Regions from separate parts of the Streptomyces sp. NPDC008121 genome, predicted to be linked through region 2. Evidence: riboswitches for the same ligand, from Rfam matches in the RefSeq annotation. Region 2 holds a riboswitch; the other holds the start of a gene.

The links. Region 2 has a riboswitch for thiamine pyrophosphate ahead of thiO (glycine oxidase ThiO). Riboswitches for the same ligand answer to the same signal wherever they lie in the genome.
Region 1: linked by a shared signal. The riboswitch ahead of thiC (phosphomethylpyrimidine synthase ThiC) and the one ahead of thiO (glycine oxidase ThiO) in region 2 are both predicted to bind thiamine pyrophosphate.

The regions. Positions count from the first base shown of each region.
Region 1 covers NZ_JBIBHT010000004.1:187,636-194,777, reverse strand. The annotation lists gene ACFZBD_RS15210 (cupin domain-containing protein) at 1-233, shown strand, start outside; gene ACFZBD_RS15205 (DUF5326 family protein) at 393-611, shown strand; gene ACFZBD_RS15200 (helix-turn-helix domain-containing protein) at 888-1,658, shown strand; gene ACFZBD_RS15195 (SsgA family sporulation/cell division regulator) at 1,796-2,230, shown strand; gene ACFZBD_RS15190 (YibE/F family protein) at 2,311-3,741, opposite strand; TPP riboswitch at 3,813-3,959, shown strand; gene thiC (phosphomethylpyrimidine synthase ThiC) at 3,953-5,725, shown strand; gene ACFZBD_RS15180 (hypothetical protein) at 5,784-6,611, opposite strand; gene ACFZBD_RS15175 (metallophosphoesterase) at 6,775-7,142, opposite strand, start outside.
Region 2 covers NZ_JBIBHT010000005.1:346,764-353,905, reverse strand. The annotation lists gene ACFZBD_RS19160 (deoxyribonuclease IV) at 64-915, opposite strand; gene pknB (Stk1 family PASTA domain-containing Ser/Thr kinase) at 922-2,877, opposite strand; gene ACFZBD_RS19150 (thiazole synthase) at 2,969-3,766, opposite strand; gene thiS (sulfur carrier protein ThiS) at 3,771-3,980, opposite strand; gene thiO (glycine oxidase ThiO) at 3,977-5,260, opposite strand; TPP riboswitch at 5,258-5,370, opposite strand; gene ACFZBD_RS19135 (FAD-dependent oxidoreductase) at 5,599-6,762, shown strand; gene ACFZBD_RS19130 (Rv2175c family DNA-binding protein) at 6,879-7,142, shown strand, end outside.

The DNA of each region.
Region 1 (7,142 bases), on a different contig from region 2:
TGTCGGTCGGTCTGTACGCCTTGGACGCGGGCGCGCTCGACCCGCAGCAGCCGCACGCGCAGGACGAGGTGTACTTCGTCGTCAGCGGCCGGGCCGCGATCACCGTCGGGACAGAGACGACGCAGGTGGCCCGGGGCAGCGTGGTCTACGTCCCGGCCGGAGTGGCGCACAAGTTCCACCACATCACCGAGGACCTGCGGGTGATGGTGGTCTTCTCCCCGCCGGAGAGCTGACCCCGTAGCGCCGGGCCTTCGGAAGGCGTTCCCCTAGGGGGTGGATCAGGGGAGAGCGGGGGCTGTGAGGCCCCCGTGCACCCCCTCCCCGCCCCTAGCATCGGAAGCGTCCGGTGCAGAGTGCGCGGAACGGACTCTTTCGGAGATGAGGTAAGGACAATGGCCGTACGGGAGATTCTCGCGGGGATGCCCTGGTGGGTGAAGTGGGTGGCCATACCCGTCATCGCCCTGTTCGTCTTCGGCGGTCTGATCACCAGCATCGCGGCCTTCGTCATCGGCCTGCTCTTCAAGGTGCTGGTCTTCGTCGCCCTCGTCGCCGGACTGGTGTACGTGGTACGGAGGTTCATGTCCTCCTCGACGTCCCGTGAGGACTGGTAGCACCGGCTACCCGCCGGTATGAACGGGCGCCCGGGCGTTAGCCCGGGCGAGGGAACGCCCTGGTAGAAACCGCGTCGGTGCCCGAAGGCTGCCATTAGAGTGGAATTCTCTGCCGCCCCGGGGAATCAGGCGTAGGCCTCCAGTCGTGACCCGCGCGCTCTCTGTCCCGGGCGGGTCCGCCAGCGGGCCCCACCGAATCCCAGGCCGCGGCGGGCGCGCGGGGGCGGCCCCCGCGAGCGGGTGCAGGCCACCCGTCGACACGCCTGGGGGTGACCTTTGGCCACGGCTTCGCAGACCGCTGTTCCTACCCTGATCGGCTCGGTGCAGCGGGCGCTGAGACTCCTGGAGGCCGTGGGCTCCCACGAGGACGGGGCGCCCGCCAAACAACTCGCGCGCGAGGCGGGGCTCCCGCTTCCCACCGCGTACCACCTGCTCCGCACCCTGACGCACGAGGGCTATCTGCGCCGCGAGAAGGGCGTGTTCGTCCTGGGCGACGCCGCCGGCCGACTGGCCGGAGGCGGAGTTCTGCAGAATCGTCGCACCAAGATCGAAGACTCACTGGCGCACTGGCGCGACGAGATCGGCGTCCCCGTCTACTTCGCCGTCTACCGCGAAGGTGAGATCGAGCTGGTCGCCGTGGCCGATACTCCCACCGCCCCTGCCGTCGCCGAGTGGGCCGACTTCCGGGAGACCGGTCACGCCCATGCGATCGGCCAGTGTCTGCTCAGCCAACTCGATCTGAAGAGCCGTCAAGACCACCTTGAGCGCCATCCGGTGGAAACCATCACTCCGTATACGGTGCGTAACGATCGGGCGCTTTTGGAGCGTTTGGGCGGTATGGGTCGAATGGAACCCCTGGTGGAGCGTCAGGAATATGCGCTCGGCACGGTCTGCGCCGCGATCCCCATCACGGCGGGCTCCACGGCTGCCGCCATGGCCATTTCTCTCCCCCTCCACCAGGAAGAACGGTTGCTGCCCGCAGTCGATCGACTACGCAGTGAGATCGGAAGACTCTTCAGCTCCTTCGCGTTCTCTATCAGTATCTGAAAAATTACTCCTTGTGATCTGCTAGCGCTTGCAGCACGATTGCGTCAAGAGGGCCATGGGGATCATTCCTGGCCGTTTTGATCGCACCTTTCAGCAGCTGTCTCTACCCAACTGCTTCATCCACTGCGGGGTACATGATGCGAGAGTCGGTTCAGGCCGAAGTCCTGATGAGCTTCCTCGTCTCCGAGGAGCTCTCCTTCAGAATCCCGGTGGAGCTGCGCTATGAGACCCGGGATCCGTACGCGGTGCGCATGACCTTCCACCTCCCCGGGGACGCCCCCGTGACCTGGGCGTTCGGACGGGAGTTGCTGCTCGACGGCATCAACAGCCCCAGCGGTGACGGCGATGTCCGGATCGCGCCGACCGCCCCGGAGGCCCTGTCGGACGTCTCCATCCGGCTCCAGGTCGGCGGCGACCGCGCCCTGTTCCGCGCCAGCGCTCCCCCGCTGGTCGCCTTCCTCGACCGTACGGACAAGCTCGTCCCGCTCGGTCAGGAGCGGACCCTCGGTGACTTCGAGGACAACCTGGAGGCGGCCCTCGGCCGGATCCTCGCGGAGGAGAACGCCGGCTGAGGCGGGGTCGCCCCCGCTCCCGCCCCCGCCGTCGCGCCGCCCCCCGCTCCCGGTTTGCCGCCTGCGGTGGTCACGTACGGTCACTTCGCGCGGCGGCGGCGGCCGCCCTTGGCCGGCCGCCTCCGCGGGAAGCCCGACGCGCCACCCGCCGAACCGGCCGGGTCCGCCAGGCCGGCCGGGCCCGGCACACCCGGCCCGCTCGGCCGGTCGGCGGAGACCACCAGCGCCGCGAGGGCGGTCGTGACCGGCACCGAGGCGACCAGGCCGATCGACCCCACCAGCGTCCGGACGATCTCCTCCGCGACCAGCTCGCTGTTGGCCACCGCCCCCACGCTGCTCTGCGCGATGGAGAACAGCAGCAGCAGGGGCAAGGCCGCGCCCGCGTACGCGAGGACCAGCGTGTTCACCACCGACGCGATGTGGTCGCGGCCGATCCGGATCCCGGCCCGGTACAGCGCGCGCGGCCCCATGCGCGGATCCGCCTGGTGCAGCTCCCACACCGCCGACGTCTGGGTCACCGTCACATCGTCGAGCACGCCCAGCGAGCCGATGATGATGCCGGCGAGCAGCAGACCCGACATGTCGATGTCCGGGTACAGGCCGTGGATCAGGCCGGTGTTGTCGTCCGTGTTGCCGGACAGCGACGCCCAGCCGATGAAGAGCGAGCCCAACAGCCCGATCAGCAGCAGGGAGATCAGGGTGCCGAGCACCGCGACCGAGGTGCGGGCGGAGAGGCCGTGACACATGTAGAGCGCGATCAGCATGATCGCGCTCGACCCGACCACGGCCACCACCAGCGGATTCGAGCCCTGCAGGATCGCCGGCAGGATGAAGAACGTCAGGATCACGAAGCTCACCGCGAGCGAGATGAGCGCCATCAGACCGCGTAGGCGGCCCACGAGCACCACCGCGACCGCGAAGATCAGGGCGAGCACCGTCAAGGGGACCTTGCGGTTCACATCGGTGACCGAGTACTGCAGATCGCGCGGCGCGTCGGGGGCGTACGCCACGACGACGCCCTGCCCCTCGCGCAGTTGCCGGGGCGCGTCCGGCTGCACGACCTCGACGAACCTACGGCCCTGATCGTCCCCGCTGGTGACCTCGACCGTGGCCTTCGCGCACTGCCCCTGCTGGGCGTTGACCGCCTCGCGCCCCTGCGGCGTGGAGACGTCGCCGGTCGGCGGCACCTGCGCGGCGTTCACGTCCTTGCAGTCGACCCGCTCCACCGAGACGACCCTGCCCTGCTCGGTCTGCCGGTCGAAGCCGACCCCGGTGCGCTCGTGCGCCGGGGCGCCACCGGGCCACAGCACCGCGAGCCCGACGACGACGGCGGTGGCGAAGGGGATCAGGACCGCCGCGATGACCTTCCGCAGATGCCGGGAGACGGGCGCGGCGGGGCCATGGCTGTGCGTGTGCGCGGGGGCGTGTCCGTGGTGTCCGTGCCCGGCAGCGCCGCCGCCGTCTCCGTCGCCGTCGTCGGGGGGGCCGGGGGTCTGCTGCGAGGAAGTCACCGACCGATCATCGCAAGAACGGCGGGGGCCCACTGTTCAGCACGCCCGGGTTGCCGCTAGCGTGGTGGCACCTTTGCACACGCGGGAGCTCGGAGCACCGGGCTGAGAGGGCGCTGATCACCGTACGCACGCAGTGACGTGCGTACGGGAAGAGGCTGCGCCGACCGCCGAACCTGTTACCGGGTAATGCCGGCGTAGGGAGATCGGTCTCATGACCATTCAGGATGCACGCACGCCTGCCACCAGCCAGGACGAGCGCAAGCCGGGCTGGCACAAGGGGTACGTCGAGGGCTCGCGCCCCGACCTCCGCGTGCCGGTCCGCCAGGTGCACCTCACCAACGGCAAGGACGTGACGCTGTACGACACGTCCGGCCCGTACACCGACCCCACCATCGACACCGACGTACGGCGGGGCCTTCCGCCGCTGCGCGAGAACTGGATCATCGGCCGGGGCGACACCGAGGAGTACGCGGGCCGCCCGGTCCGCCCCGAGGACGACGGGATCAAGCACACCTCGCCGCGCGGCGGGCTGAAGAACCTCGACGCGGTCTTCCCGGGCCGTCCGCGCCAGCCCCGCCGGGGCCGTGCCGGCCAGGCGGTGACCCAGCTCGCGTACGCCCGCCGGGGCGAGATCACCCCGGAGATGGAGTACGTCGCCATCCGCGAGAACGTCTCCCCCGAGGTCGTCCGGGAGGAGATCGCGGCGGGGCGCGCCGTCCTGCCGGCCAACGTGAACCACCCGGAGATCGAGCCGATGATCATCGGCAAGAGGTTCCTGGTGAAGGTCAACGCCAACATCGGCAACTCCGCCGTCACCTCCTCGATCGAGGAGGAGGTGGAGAAGATGACGTGGGCGACCAAGTGGGGCGCCGATACGGTGATGGACCTGTCCACCGGCCGGAACATCCACACCACCCGCGAGTGGGTGCTGCGCAACTCCCCCGTGCCGATCGGCACCGTCCCGCTCTACCAGGCCCTGGAGAAGGTCGACGGCCGGGCCGAGGAGCTGACCTGGGAGGTCTACAAGGACACGGTCATCGAGCAGGCCGAGCAGGGCGTCGACTACATGACGGTCCACGCCGGCGTGCTGCTGCCGTACGTGCCGCTGACCGCCCGCCGCAAGACCGGCATCGTCTCGCGCGGCGGCTCGATCATGGCCGCCTGGTGCCTGGCGCACCACAAGGAGAACTTCCTCTACACCCACTTCGAGGAGCTCTGCGAGATCCTGGCGGCGTACGACGTCACCTACTCGCTGGGCGACGGGCTGCGGCCCGGCTCGATCGCGGACGCCAACGACGACGCGCAGTTCGCCGAGCTGCGCACGCTCGGCGAGCTGAACACGATCGCCAAGCGCCACCAGGTGCAGACGATGATCGAGGGCCCGGGGCACGTCCCGATGCACAAGATCAAGGAGAACATCGACCTCCAGCAGGAGATCTGCGAGGAGGCGCCGTTCTACACCCTCGGCCCGCTGACCACGGACGTCGCGCCCGCCTACGACCACATCACCTCCGGCATCGGTGCGGCGATGATCGCCTGGTGGGGGACGGCGATGCTCTGCTACGTCACCCCCAAGGAGCACCTGGGCCTGCCGAACCGCGACGACGTGAAGACCGGTGTCATCACGTACAAGATCGCGGCGCACGCGGCGGACCTCGCGAAGGGGCACCCGGGGGCGCAGGAGTGGGACGACGCGCTGTCGGACGCGCGGTTCGAGTTCCGTTGGGAGGACCAGTTCAACCTGGCGCTCGACCCGGACACGGCCCGGGAGTTCCACGACGAGACGCTGCCGGCCGAGCCGGCGAAGACCGCGCACTTCTGCTCGATGTGCGGTCCGAAGTTCTGCTCGATGAAGATCTCGCAGGACATCCGGCGGCAGCACGGCGGCGATCTGAAGCCGGACGAGATCGAGGCCGGGATGGCGGAGAAGTCCGCCGAATTCGCCGCTGCCGGCAACCGGGTGTACCTCCCGCTGGCGGAGTGACGCCGGGCCCCCGCCGCCCCCGAGCCGGGTAGGGGGCGGGGCGGGGGCGCCGTGGGGGTCAGTCCGGGATGGTCTCGGGCGGGCCGAAGTCGGGGCTGGAGAAGTCCGGGCTGCTGTACGTCGGGCGGGTGGCCGATCCGCCCTCGCCGGGGCTGGAGAAGTCCGGACCGCTGTAGCCGACCTTGGGGATCCTGGAGACCGGGCGCGGCCTGGCGGCCGGGGCCGGGCGGGTGGCACCGGGGTCGGCCAGCGCGGCGCGCAGGAACGGCAGGATGCCCCGTTCCAGCAGCGCGTGCCGCCAGGCCTCCCTGGCCCGGGACAGCTCGGTCCCTTCGGCGGTGCCCGGGTCCGCCGCGCCCACCTCGGTGGCTCTGTTGCGCAGCGCCGTGACGAGCAGTCCGGCGGCCGCGCAGAGCAGCCCGGCCGCGGCGACGGCGCCGAAGAACCAGCCCGCCGTCAGCAGGGTGTCGGCGAACTGCAGGGTGGGGGCGAGGACTTTCAGTACGGCCCCGACCAGTAGGAAGATCACCGCCGCGGTGCCCGCCAGCACGGGCGCGAGGACCGTGACGATCGCGACGACGCCCGCGCCGGGGCCGCCGCTCGCTCCGTCGCCGTCCGCCGCGAGGACGGCGCCCATGACGCTCGTACCGCCGGGTGACCGTCCCTGCTCACGTATCTTCACGAAGTGGTCGTATTCGGGTGCGGCCGCGGCCGTGATGAGCGCGGTCGCGCTCAGCGCCATGGCGCGCAACTGTGCGGTCGTGAGCCGCTTCCCGACCTCGGCGAGATCCGGGCGTTCGTGCGCGTGACGCAGTGCCTCGTCGAGGGTGCGCTCGTACTCGGCGCGGTCCTCGGTCAGCAGGTGCGGAGCCACGTTCATGTGCATCCCCCGATGCTCCGTAGGGCCGGACCGCCCGGGGAAGAACGCCGGGCAGTGGGGCGGAAACGGAGGAGAGCCTGCTACGGATGAGCCGATGGTATTCCGGTTCCGCGCCACCGTGACAGGGGGTTTCCCGAAATCGCCTGGCCCGGATGCGCAGGGTTATACCTCAGCCGTTCAGGGGGAGTTGGACGACCAGAAGCTTTCCGGCCATGGTCACACCGCCGTCCATGGCGATCGCCAGGCCGTCGGCGTAGACGTGGGGTCCGTCGACGGTCGGGTCCGAGCCGCCCTCGCCGTCCTCGGTGCCCACCTGGCCCAGGAGGTACGGGATGGGGCTGTGGCCGTGCACGACGCGGCGGCCGCCGTAGGTGCCGAGCAGCTCCCGCACCGCCTCCGGGCCGCCGTCGTCGCGGAAGGCGAAGCGCTTGGTGAACTTCCGGAACAGGTCCCAGACCTCGTCGGCGTCGTTGCGGTTGATGATCTCGTGGACGGTCTCGTTGACGTCCTCGATGGTGCTGCCGTAGTCGAGGTACG
Region 2 (7,142 bases):
ATAGCGGTTCCTGCCTCTCCAGGAACCGTATACCCCCTAGGGGTATTCCTCAACGCGTGGGCGTCAGCCGCGGAGCTTCTTCAGCAGCTCCACGTCCGCCACGTGCCCTTCCTTGCCGCCGGGCGTCTCGATGACCAGCGGCACGCCCTCCGTCTCCGGGTGGCGCATCAGCGCCCGGAACGGCTCCTGGCCGATGTGGCCCGACCCGATGTTCGCGTGCCGGTCCTTGTGCGCCCCGACGACGTCCTTCGAGTCGTTGGCGTGGATCAGCTTCAGTCGGCCCTCGCCGACCGTCTCCACCAGCAGGTCCAGGGTCTGCGTCGCGCCGTGCGGGCCGGTCAGGTCGTGCCCCGCCGCGAAGATGTGGCAGGTGTCCAGGCAGATCCCGAGCCGCGGGTGGTGGTCCAGCGCGTCGAAGTACGGCCCGAAGTCCCACGTACGGGAGCAGAGCGAGGAGCCCTGCCCGGCCGTGGACTCCAGGAGCAGGAAGGGGTCGTCCTCGTGCGTCAGCTCGTCGAGCAGCGGCAGCATCCGCTCCCGCACCTGCGCCAGCGCCTCCTCGCGCGGGCGGCCTCCGGTCGCCGAGCCGGTGTGCACCACCACGCCCTTGGCGCCGATCTCCCGGCCCCGGCGCAGCGAGTGCCGCAGCGACTCCACCGACCTCTCGACCGTCGCCTCGGTGTGCGAGCCGAAGTTGATGAGGTACGGGGCGTGGACCCAGGCCGACATCGACGCGGCCTCGCAGGCGGCGCGGAACCGTTCGTCCTGCGCGGGGTTGCCCACCGGGGTGGCCCAGCCGCGCGGATTGGCGACGAAGACCTGGACGGCCTCGGCGCCCAGCTCGCGGGCGTAGGCCAGGCCGGTCGTGGCGAGGCCGCCGGCCACGGGGACATGGCCGCCGACGGGGTTGCGCATGAGTCTCTACAGTCCCTTGGTCGTGAGCGTGACGGTGGAGCCCTCGGGGGCGGTGGAGCCGCCCTCGACGGACTGGGCGGAGACGGTGTCGCCGAGGAAGGGGAAGGTCTTCTTGACCTCCACCTCGAAGCCGGCGCCCTCCAGCCGCTCGCGCGCGGTGTCGATCTGCTCGCCCATGACGTCGGGCACCTCGATCATCCTCGGCCCCTTGGAGACCGTGAGGGTGATCGTGTCGCCGCGGGCGGCGCGGCTGCCCTCGGCCAGGGACTGGGCGGCGACCGAACCGGCCGGCCGCGGGGAGTCGATCCGCTCGGCCGCGACCTGCACCTTCAGCCCGGCGTTCCGCAGCGTCTGGGTGGCGTCGGCCACGGACTCGCCGGACACGGAGGGAACCTCGATCGGGGCGCCCTTGCTGACGATCAGGGCGACCGCCGAGTCGGGGGAGCGCTCGGTGCCGGGCCCGGGGTCGGAGCCGATCACCGCGGACTGCGGCACGTCCTCGCTGAAGGCCTCCGTGACCACACCGGGGGCCAGGCCCTCCTCGGTCAGCATCCGCTTGGCCTCGGCGAGCGTCCTGCCCTCCAGGCGGGGGACCTTCACGATCTCCGGGCCGCGGGAGAGGGTGAGCGTCACCGTGCCGTTTCCGCGGATGCGCTCGCCCGGGGCCGGGTCCGTGGCCATGACCGTCCCGCGTTCGTAGACCTCGCTGAACGCGCGCCGGGTCTTCCCGACCTCCAGGCCCGCCTTCTCCAGCCGCTGCGTGGCCTGGGCCTCGCTCTGGCCGAGGATGGCGGGGACCCGGGTGAACTGGCCGGAATTGATGTACCAGACGCCGCCGCCGAGCCCGAGGGCCACCAGGACGAGGGCGAGGACGAGCAGGGGACCGCGCGGGCGGGGCAGCCTGCGCGCACCGGACCCCACGCCACCGGCGCCCGCGAAGCCGCCTGCCCGGCGCGAGGGACGCGGTTCCGGCTCGGGCTCCGGGGGCATCGCCAGCCGGCTCGTGTGCTGCGGCACGGCGGTGCGCGGGATCACGCTGGTCCGGTCCTCGGAGCCGTCCTCGCCCGCCCCGTCCGTCTCGGCGCGCGCCCCCGGCGGCACCGCGTCGAGCTGCTCGTCACCGAGGGCCGCCCGGGCCTCCCGGGTCAGGGCGAGCAGCGCGACGGCGTCGTAAGGGCGGATCTCCGGGTTGCGGGCGGTGGCCGCCGTGACCAGCTCGTCCAGCTCGACCGCGAGGCCGGGGACGACGGCCGAGGGGGCCGGGACGTCGGTGTTCAGGTGCCGGTAGAGGACCTGCGCGGGCGTGTCCCCGCCGTGCGGCTTCCCGCCGGTCAGCATCTCGTACAGGACGACACCGCAGGCGTACACGTCGGCGCGGGTGTCGGCGGTGCCGTGCTCGATCTGCTCGGGGGCGAGGTACGAGACCGTGCCGAGGACGGAGCCGGTGGTGTTCGTGGCCGAGCCGACGGCCCGTACGAGACCGAAGTCGGCGACCTTGACCCGGCCGTCGTCCCCGATCAGGACGTTCTCCGGCTTCATGTCCCGGTGGACGAAACCGGCCCGGTGCGCGGCGCCGAGCGCCGCGAGGACGGGCTCCAGGATGTCCAGCGCGGCCCGGGGCTGCAGGGCGCCGCGCTCGCGCAGCACGTCGCGCAGGGTGCAGCCGGCGACGTACTCCATCGCGAGATAGACGTACGCCCCGTCCGCGCCCTGGTCGAAGACCCCGACGACGTTGGGGTGGGAGAGCCGCGCCACGGACTTCGCCTCGCGGATGAACCGCTCGACGAAGGTGGCGTCGGTCGCCAGCGCCGGATGCATCACCTTGAGCGCGAGCACCCGGTCGAGGCGGGTGTCGACGGCCCGGTAGACCGTGGCCATCCCGCCGACGGCGACGCGCGCGTCGACGTGGTAGCGGCCGTCGAGCAGCTGCCCGACGAGAGGGTCCTGAAGGGTCGTGTCCACGGCCCCGAGTTTACGAGTCCCCGCGGACACCCCGTCGCCGCCACCGGCGACTGCAGCGCACCTGTGACGGGACGGGGTGGCCGGGATCACGTCATCGGAACGCGGGACGCTCCGGGTCCAGGGCGGCGCGGCCCTCCGCGGGGGAGGACGCCTCGGCGAAATGGCGGCGGGGGATGCGGCCCGCCCGCCACGCCAGCCGGCCCGCCTCGACCGCGTGCCGCATCGCCGACGCCATGAGCACCGGCTCCTGCGCCCGGGTCACCGCCGACGCCAGCATCACCGCCGCGCACCCCAGCTCCATCGCGAGCGCCGCGTCCGAAGCCGTCCCGGCCCCCGCGTCCAGGATCACCGGCACCCCGGCCCGCTCCGCGATCAGCTGGAAGTTGTGCGGGTTGCGGATCCCGAGCCCGGAGCCGATCGGCGAACCGAGCGGCATGATCGCGGCGCACCCGACGTCCTCCAGCTTCCGCGCGAGGACCGGGTCGTCGTTGGTGTACGGCAGGACCGTGAAGCCGTCGTCCACCAGCGTCTCCGCCGCGTCGAGCAGCTCCACCCCGTCCGGCAGCAGGGTCCGCTCGTCGGCGACGACCTCCAGCTTGACCCAGTCGGTCCCGAGGGCCTCCCGGGCCAGGCGCGCGGTCAGCACCGCCTCGCCCGCCGTGAAGCAGCCCGCCGTGTTCGGCAGGACCCGGATCCCGAGCCGCTCCAGGACGGAGAGGACCGAGCCCCGCACCGTCGGGTCCAGTCGCCGCATGGCGACCGTCGTCAGCTCCGTGCCGCTGGCGACCAGCGAGCGCTCCAGGACGTCCAGGCTGGGCGCCCCGCCCGTGCCCATGATCAGGCGCGAGGAGAACTCCGTACCCGCGAGGACGAAGGTGTCGTCGGACATCGGCTCAGCCTCCCTGGACGGCGGTGAGGACCTCGACCCGGTCGCCGTCGCCGATGACCGTCACGGCCCACCGGCCGCGCGGCACCACGGTCTCGTTGACGGCCGCGGCCACCCCCGAGGGCGCCGCGGTGAGGGTGGCGACCAGGGCGTCGAGCGAGACGGGGCCGGGAAGCGTGCGCGGCTCCCCGTTCACGGACACGTTCAGCACGTTCATGCGGGCTGCTCCAGACGTACGGGAGAGAAGCGGCGGGGAGTGAAGGGGCGGGCCTCGTCCGGGAGCGTGCCGGTGGTCAGCACCTCCGCCATGACGTCGCCGGTGACGGGGGTGAGCAGCACCCCGTTGCGGTAGTGGCCGGTGGCCAGATGGAGCCCCGGCAGGGCGCTCGGCCCGAGCAGCGGCGCGTTGTCCGGGGACCCGGGTCGCAGGCCCGCCCGGGTCTCGGTGAGCGGCAGCTCGGTGATGCCGGGCACCAGCTCGTGCGCGTCGCGCAGCAGTTCGTACACCCCGCCCGCCGTGACGGTGGTGTCCCAGCCCAGCTCCTCGCTCGTCGCCCCGACGACCAGCTCCCCGTTCTCGCGCGGCACCAGATAGACGTGGCTGCCGCGCACCACGGCCCGGACCGTCCGGGAGAGGAACGGCGCGTACGCCGGCGGCACGCTCAGCCGCAGCACCTGCCCCTTGACGGGCCGTACGGGCGGCAGCACCTCCTCCGGTACACCGTCGAGCCGGCCGCTGAGGCTGCCGGCGGCGAGGACGACCTGGTCGGCGCCGAGCTCCGTCCCGTCCGCGAGGACCGCGCCCACGGCCCGGTCGCGCACCACCGTCAGCCGCTCGGCGACGCTCCGGTGGACGACCACCCCGGCCCGCTCGCAGGCGGTGACCAGCGCGGCGGCCAGCCGGCGCGGATCGACCTGGTGGTCGCCGTCGACCCGCAGCCCGCCCCGGACGCCCGGGGCCAGCATCGGCTCCAGACGGCGGCAGTCGCGCCCGCTGAGCCACTCCGATTCCAGACCGCACCGCGTCTGCAGGGCGTGCAGCTCCCGCAGGTGCGCCCGGTCGTCGGCGTCCAGCGCGACGGCGAGCGTTCCGCAGGAGCGGTAGCCGACGTCCTGGCCGGTGGCGTCCCGCAGCTCCGCGACGAAGTCGGGATAGCGGCGCGCGGAGGCGAGGTTGAGGCCGAGCAGGGTCTCCTCGCCGTAGTGGAGTTCGGTGACGGCGGCGAGCATTCCGGCCGCCACCCGCGCCGCCCCGCCCCCGGGCTCCGGATCGACGAGCGCCGTCCGCAGCCCGCGCTGCGCCGCGCGCCAGGCCGTGACGAGGCCGATGATCCCGCCCCCGATGACGAGGACGTCCGAGGAGGTACCGGCGGGTGGTGTCCCGGGGTGCGCGGCGTGCGCGTGCGGTGTCCGGACGTGCGGGGTGCGCGCGGACGGCGCACCGGAGTCCGGGGTGCGCGCGGACGGCGCACCGAGGTGTGGCGTACGTGATGGCATGGGCGTCCAGCCCCTCCCTTCGCCGGCATGACCCGGATCAGGTTCGTACGGTCGGAGGCCGGCCAGCCTCCCTCTCAGCCCGGTGCGTCCGGGCTCCCGCGAGTGCTCTACGTTGACGGTCAGACTAACCCCCGCCCTCGGCGGCCGGTAAGGGAGCCTCCCGCCTCCCCGGGGCGCGGGTGGGAAGAGGCGCCGAGCCGGGCGGACGGCCCCGGCGGGAGGAGCCGGCCCGTCGCGGGTGCGACCGCTGCCTTCCTGACGGCACGTCAGCTGCGTAAGGTGATCGGGTGAGCGAGCAGAAGCAGGCACAGCAGCACGTCGTGATCGTGGGCGCCGGGATGGCGGGGGTGCAGACCGCCGTCGCCCTGCGCGAACAGGGCTTCGAAGGCCCCGTCACCCTCATCGGAGCCGAGCCGCACCAGCCCTACGACCGGCCCCCGCTCTCCAAGGCCGTACTCCTGGGCAAGGCCGAGGACTCGGCCTTCGACGTCGACTTCGAAGCACTCGCCATCGAGCTGCGCCTCGGCCTGGAGGTCACCGGCCTGCGCGCCGGCGACCGCGAGATCGACACCGAGGCCGGCCCCGTCCCCTACGACGTCCTGGTCGTCGCCACCGGCGCCCAGCCCGTCACCCTTCCCGGCACCGAGGGCGTGCCCGGGGTCCATCTGCTGCGCACCCTCGACGACGCCGCCCGGCTCAAGCCCGTCCTGGAACGGCGCCACGACATCGTGGTCGTCGGCGCCGGCTGGATCGGCGCCGAGTTCGCCACCGCCGCGCGCGAGGCGGGGTGCGCCGTCACCGTCGTGGAGGCCGCCGACCACCCGCTCGCGGGCGCGCTGCCCGCCGAGGTCGCCGCCCCCATGGCCCGCTGGTACGAGGAGAGCGGCGCCGCTCTCCTCACCCACGCGCGCGTGGACCGCTTCGAGGGCGGCAGCGTCGTCCTCGCCGACGGGCGGCGGCTGCCCGCCGACGCCGTCGTCGTCGGCATCGGCGCCCGCCCCGCCACCGACTGGCTCGCCGGTTCCGGCGTCACCCTCGACGCCGGCGGCTCCCTCACCGCCGACGACCGGCTGCGCACCTCCGTACCCGGCGTGTACGCCGTCGGCGACTGCGCCTCCTTCCCGTCCGCCCGCTACGGCGAGCGGCTCCTGGTCCACCACTGGGACAACGCCCTCCAGGGCCCGCGGACGGTCGCGGCCGACATCATCGGCGAGAACCCCGGGGCCTACGACCCGGTGCCGTACTTCTGGTCCGAGCAGTTCGGCCGCTTCGTGCAGTACGCGGGCCACCACACCACCGCCGACGCGCTCGTCCGCCGCGGCGACCCCGCCGGCGCCTCCTGGTCCGTCCTCTGGCTGCGCGCGGGCGTCCTGGTCGCCCTGCTCGCCGTGGGCCGCCCCCGCGACCTGGCCCAGGGCCGCAAGCTGATCGAGGCGGCCGCCCGCCTCGACCCCGCCCGGGCCACCGACCCGGCCGTCGCCCTGAAGACGGCGGTCCTCTGAGACGTGCTCAGGGCGCCCGGCCGGGGCCGCGCGCCCGTGCCCCCGCCCCGGCCGGGAGCGGACACTCCACGGGGCCCGACTACCGACTGTCAGTCCCAGATGGCAGGCTTGTTCCCGTGACCGAGATTGACGCAAGAATCGATGCTCTCGTCCCCGCCTGGCTCTACCTCCCCGACATCGCGGAAATGCTCGATGTCGAGGTGACGCGCGTGCGGCAGCTGGTCAAGGAGGGCCAGCTCATCGCCGTGCGCCGCGGAGAGAACCGGGCGCTCCAGGTGCCCGCCGCCTTCATCGACGGCGACAAGGTCGTCAAGGGCCTCAGCGGCACCCTGACGCTCCTGAAGGACGACGGCTTCACCGACGAAGAGATGCTGGAGTGG